Regions from separate parts of the Paenibacillus sp. S-12 genome, predicted to be linked through region 1. Evidence: predicted binding sites of a transcription regulator. Region 1 holds the regulator's gene; the other holds the start of a gene.
What was found. The regulator LexA, encoded in region 1, represses DNA repair genes until DNA is damaged. The targets are predictions, from matches to a motif close to CGAACATATGTTCG.
Positions count from the first base shown of each region.

Region 2: addB (helicase-exonuclease AddAB subunit AddB) is a predicted target of LexA. The motif match lies at 2,103-2,116, and genes of this name have one in related genera.

Region 1 is NZ_JASIUF010000012.1:191,592-194,811, reverse strand. Features, by position in the region: gene NO352_RS11955 (hypothetical protein) at 1-99, shown strand, start outside; gene NO352_RS11950 (DUF817 domain-containing protein) at 483-1,289, opposite strand; gene lexA (transcriptional repressor LexA) at 1,628-2,254, opposite strand; gene NO352_RS11940 (LysM peptidoglycan-binding domain-containing protein) at 2,556-2,918, shown strand; gene NO352_RS11935 (DUF896 domain-containing protein) at 3,100-3,220, shown strand, end outside.
Region 2 is NZ_JASIUF010000005.1:277,204-280,423, reverse strand. Features, by position in the region: gene addB (helicase-exonuclease AddAB subunit AddB) at 1-1,954, opposite strand, end outside; gene NO352_RS04045 (DUF1835 domain-containing protein) at 2,239-3,213, shown strand.

The sequences.
Region 1 (3,220 bases):
ATATACATTCCTAATGGAGCAAAGTTATATTTACTTGTAGAGAAAGTAAATCATTCACTGACTCAATATTCGCTTAATTTCGATGTAAATGATATATAACATGAATTAAGCCGCTGATAATCAGCGGCTTTTGTTTCTAGCATATCATTGTGATGCGACTCTAAGATATGAGTTTGTTGGAATTATGTTTTATTGGAAAATAGAACATTTCTCTTATATTGAACATTTTGCAATTGATTCTAACATGCGTGGGAATGATCTAGGATCTCGCTGCTTATAAGAATTTTTGGAAGAACAAAGCCTTTTGATTTTGAAAATTGATCCAACGATAGATTCAATTTCAATCCGATATAAAAACTTTTACATGATACTAGGTTTTCTACAATAGAACAGTAGTTGACACGTTATAATATGCATCAAAGAATGTACTTCCAAATGCATTGTTACCAGAAAGTAAAGAACAAGCTGTTCTCATTCTGATTTTACGACTTCATGTCGCGGATATAACTATTTTTCTTGAAATGTCCTCCTTTTACATGCTTCAGATGGGCAACGATCATGAAAGACACGATGACTAGCAAGAACCAGGAGCTGAATTTCCCCCACTTCACAAGATTCCAACCGTTAACTTGATGAGGATAATACCATGCACCCAAAAATGTCCCGATGTTTTCTGCAACCCATATAAAAAATCCGATTAGAGCAAACGACAGCACAAGTGGCATACGACGTGTCACGCCCAATACCGTATACTCGACGTACGTTCTAAAAAAGATGACGAATAGCAAGAGCATTAATACCCAACGTAAATCATAAATAAAGTGATGGGTCATGAAATTAAAATATATGGCCAACCCTAGCGGTATCGTATACCAAGGTGTGGGATATCGATATACCTTGACCTGTAGTCGTCGCCATGCTTGACATAAGTAACTCGCCACACTCCCGTACATAAATCCGCTGTATAAAGGTACACCGAATATTTTTGTCCAGCCTTCTTGAGGGTAAGCCCAAGAACCCATATGGACTTTGTATATTTCGAGCATAAGTCCAATCAAATGGAAGACGCAAATTACCTTTAATTCGTCGAACGTTTCGATCCCAAGTCGAATCATAATAATCTGTGCAATTAAGCAAACAAACAACAAGAAATCATAGCGATGCATGAAAGGGATGTCAACGGTTTTGGTAAGTGCCAGCATTGCAAAAATAAAAGCGGGGAATAAGCAAGACAGCGCTTGCTGCCAGCCAAAATAAATGAATGATCTAAGTTTAAAAAATTTTCCCATTCGATTCTCCTACATTGATTATCGTATTAATCGGTTGATGAACAAGCACCATGTAATTCGTTAGGTACAATCATAATTAGGAATATACTATTAGTCAATAAATAATTATTGAAAAACAATAAAATAATAATATGCCGACTCAAATGAAATAATGATTTCTATAGATATTGTAACGAAGGGAAGAAGGCGAAAAGTAAGTTAATCTTCAATCCGGTATAACGATTGTACTGAGCTTATTTTTGAAAATATTGTCTTGAGGGGGATGGTGGAGATGGAAGCAAAATAAAATGCCTCGTTTAACCAGCTAATGAAGTGGAAACGAGGCATTTCTGTTTGTATTAATGAAAATCACGGAACAAACCAATAACTTTGCCTAGAATAGTTACGTGTTGTAAGCGAATCGGCTCATAAGTTGGATTTTCAGGCTGCAAGCGGATATGATCCTTTTCTCGATAGAATGTCTTAACCGTCGCTTCATCATCTTCGGTCATCGCAACGACGATATCTCCGTTGTTCGCTGTCTGCTGTTGACGTACGATGACATAGTCGCCATTATGTATACCGGCCTCAATCATACTATTCCCCATGACCGATAGCATGAATACATTTTCATCGTCTCCAACCATGTGCAAAGGCAGTGGGAAGTAATCTTCGATGTTCTCTGTTGCGGTAATCGGTTCACCCGCAGTTACTTTACCAACTACCGGCACACGTGCAAAGGAGCGAGAAAAGTCTGCCGTGCGGTCGGACTGATCGCTAAGCAATTCAATTGCCCGAGGCTTCGTAGGGTCGCGACGAATAAAGCCCTTCTTCTCGAGACGATCAAGATGACCATGTACGGTAGAGCTGGATGCTAGACCAACGGCTTCTCCTATTTCACGAACAGAAGGTGGGTAGCCCTTAGCTCGGACTTCATCACGTATAAAATCAAGGATAGCTTGTTGACGACTTGATATTTTAGACAAGGGTATCAACTCCAATGAATACTCTTTTGACAAAATTATACCACAGAACCTCCGTTCGTACAAACATAAGTTCTAAAGATTTTGAATAAAAAATAGAATATAGGCGTAATCGGATAAGAAGGAAATAAAGTATCTTTAATCATTTTTGATCATGCTGTTTTCAATGAAATGCATACAATCCCAAAAGAGTAACGAACAATAAAAGGGGAACGAGCGTTCTAAATATATGTTGACTCAAACGTGTGTTCGTGTTAAATTTGAAGTATTAAATAATAGAACAAGTGTTTGGGAGTGATCATTTATGATGTATACAACGTATCGTTCCATTTATAAGGTGTCGACAACAGCTTCGCAATCTGAGCAAAAGAAGCGTTTGTTTCCTTTGCGTGTGCGTTTTATGATCAGTTTAATCGTATTGTTGTTCATTACTTGTGGAAGCATTGTACAAGCACTTGGAAATGATGATGACCGTGAGGATGTTGTGAGTGGAACTGTTGTTGAACGAGTTCTTGTTCAGCCTGGAGATACGTTGTGGGAGATTGCATCAACATATAAGCCTGAGCATACGGATATTCGTGAATTTATATATGAAATTACACAAATGAATCAGTTAACAGGTGAATTTTTGCAGGCAGGAGAAGTATTGTTGGTACCGATTCCTTGATAACAAAACAATTTTCGGAAAATTGGCTCAGATGAAACAAATATCTATACATATAAACAGTTTACGAAGGGGCTCATGGAGCCTCTTTTTTATCTATATAATGGCTTTGGAGAAGCTTGCTTGACAAGCTGGTACCTCCATGTCAAAGTAGAACATATGCTTACACACATGGAGGTACATGATGAATATTGACAAGCTTATTGCACGAATTAATGAACTGGCCCGCAAACATAAGACAGTAGGGCTGAGCGAAGCGGAAATGGAAGAGCGCGCAAAGCTACGTGAGGAATATTTGGTACTTT
Region 2 (3,220 bases), on a different contig from region 1:
CAATCGGCCGCGCTGGTATAACGCCATCATTTACGCCTAACATATATAAATGCATAATTTGGCCTGGTCTTGTCCGATCCATCGAAGCAATGAGCACCTGATCAAGCGCAGGCGGCACAAGCGCCATTTTGATGCTCTCGAATCCAGTATCGAGCATGCCGCCGAACAATTCTATACTCATCTTCTCTTCGCCAACCATTTCAACCATTTGATCCAAAATGTCTAAGAGCGAGCCCCATATTTGCCGATGCTCCCGCGATAACTGGACATCCCCATCAAGCAGAGCATCCTGACTCATGCGCTCCAGCTTGTGAGGTACGCCAAGCGCCATCCAGAAGGAGTACAGGGCTTCGCACATGCCTCGCACATTCGAGCTTGCCTTCATCGAGCGTGCAAGCTCGGCAATCGGCTCGGCAATGATGCTGCGGCAATGCTCCACCCATTCTGGCGCATGTTTTGGTTTTTCCGCAGCATCGGCTTCTTCTTCCGTACGCTCCGCCGCTCCGTCGGCATGATCCGGATCGAGCGACAGGTCTGGCATCGCGGGCCACGGACGCTTATTCGTCCACATCGTCCCTTCAATGCCGCAAGCAAGCACATAGTTCTCCAGCTTGTCAAAATGCTCTCTTGTTATCGAGGCGTCGTCAGGCAGCAGAAAGTCTGTTTTGACAAATCGAAATACAGCATCGTATTTCCAATTGCCTATCAATATATCAAGCACAGCCCGCGTCATTTCGACAAAAGGATGATGTAAAACTGATTTCTTCTGATCCGTAAAGTATGGAATCCCCGCTTCCGTGAACACCGTATCAATCAGCTCGCCATAATGCGCAATATTTCGCACCATAACCGCCATGTCTCTCCAGCGGACTTGTTCATTGCGCACACGGCTCAGCATATCTCTAGCTATCGCTTCAACCTCTGCGCGGCGATGAACAGCAGCCTGCACGGTAATCTCCTGTTCATCTTTACGGGCAGGCGGATGCCCATCCTTGATCTTGCTTGCCGCGGCGGCATTTTCCGACTCGCGATACTTTACTTTGCGCTCGAAGTTCCGCTCCAGATGAGCGAGCATGGGCGATGCCGCATAACGTGGAAGCGGATCTTCCTGCGGCTCCAGCTTCGTGATGCGCCCGATCTCTACACCGAGGGTGTCGGCGATTTCGCGCAGCTTCAGCATCGTAGTAGCCGTCGGGTGGAACAAGTTCAGCTCATGCGGAACCTCGCCTAGCTCATACGCCTTGTCCAGACACAGCGTCACGTTCACATTAGGCGCATGAAGAATAAGGGAAGCGAGAACTGCATATTCCTGTGGGGTAAATCCATGAAACCCGTCAATCCAAATATCGGCATTCTTTACATACTTCGATGCTGCAACCCCCTCGGACAGCTTGGCAAGCACATCTTCGCCATCCAAATAGCGGCCAGCCAATTCCGATTCGAATTCGTGCAGAATGCTGGATATGTCTCGCAACTTCGCGGACAGCAGCGGCTGGCCGGTCATATGCGCATCCAAAAAAGCGAGATGCTCATCCACCTCACTGGGTTCCACTCGATATCGCTTCATTTCATCAAAGAGATCATTTAGTTTCTCAATAAATCCAAATTGCTCCGCCGCACCAGCGAATAAAGGCAAATCCGACTTGCGGCGCTGCAAGATTTTGTACAGCAGCATCTTCTTGCCTTCTTCATTGATAGGAGTCAGTGCTGTGCCGCCCGTTTCCTGCATTACCCGATACGCAAGACGACGGAAGCTCAGCACTTGCGCTCTCATAATGCCCGCGATTCCTTCCTCGCGAATGAGCGCATGTTCTGCTTGAAAAGTTGCCTGTTCAGGCACTATCCATATGATCGGAGTCCCGTCCGCTTTACTCCGAAGCTCATCTCGTACTTGTCTCAATACATGCTCCGTCTTGCCACTGCCGGAACGACCGATGACAAAATGCAACGGCAAAGTGATCCCTCCATTTCCCTGATTACGATTCATGGCATCTGCTTGCCACGATGTGATAAACTATAATCAAACCAATAAATGGTATATATTTTCGAATACAGCCGATTCTAGCATTAGGTTTCATTATACCATAATCCAATCTGTCGATAGAACACATGTTTGGAAAAGATGCCGATATTCGCCAATCGCTTCCTGTGATAGACATCATTTCACGAGGAAGGCGGGATCGAAGACGAGGCTCATGTTCAACATACCCTCTAATTCGAACAAGGAGGCTGATTGTCATGATTCATATTGTCAACGGGGAGTGCACTGCCAGACAACTAAGCAGCATTGCTGAACAGCGATGGAAAGAGAAGGTATGGGTATATTCTGAACTGCTGACCGAAGGCCCTGTATATGCAAGGCTAGAGCAGTATTTAGCGTATCGGGCTTTGCAACTGGAGCGCATGTGCGGACTGCCTTCAACTGTTTTTTTGCAGAGAGGAAATGAACAGGAACGTTCGTGGAAATCTGATATTTTACCCGCTAATGAGATTGCATTATGGTTCGAACACGATTTGTTTGACATTACAATGCTACTCCGCTTAGTGGATCGCCTAACACAGGAAAATGCGAACGCCAAACTTTACTGGGTCGATATTGCATCGATCGCTGAGCATGATCGCTATCTCGGATTTGGCGCGTTGACAGGAGAACAATTGGCTCCTTATCGCGACACTGCCATTTTACTGACCGCAGAGCGTATCGAATGGATGCGATCAGCATGGATCGCATATACGAGTCCAAATCCGCTTAAAATTGCGCAATGGGTTAACGATGCCAGTTCCGTATCTGCCCCATTCTGCGCTATTAGGGAAGCGCTTCAGTTCCATCTTTCCCGTTATCCATCCGTACAGGATGGAATGGGAATTGTCGAGCGAATCACACTGCATGCCGTTAAGGATGGAACTGCTTCCTTTCAACAATGCTACGACATTGTTCGCAAGCAGCTGCCGGAATACGGACTAGGGGATTTGCAATTCTGGGGCTACCTGCGCAGATTGACAAGTGGCGATGCTCCTCTGCTTGAGCTGTCTCCAAGCTCGTCCCCATTGCCTGAACCTTTCCAGTCCTCTGCTGCGAATGACGGGCAGCTGTTCGTAACCGACAATGGCCAACAGGTGCTGAACGGCACACTCAACTGGGCGCAAGCCGGTGGATATGGACGCTGGCTGGGCGGTGCATTTATAACTCGCACTGCAGTCGGAATAAAATAGCAGCAAG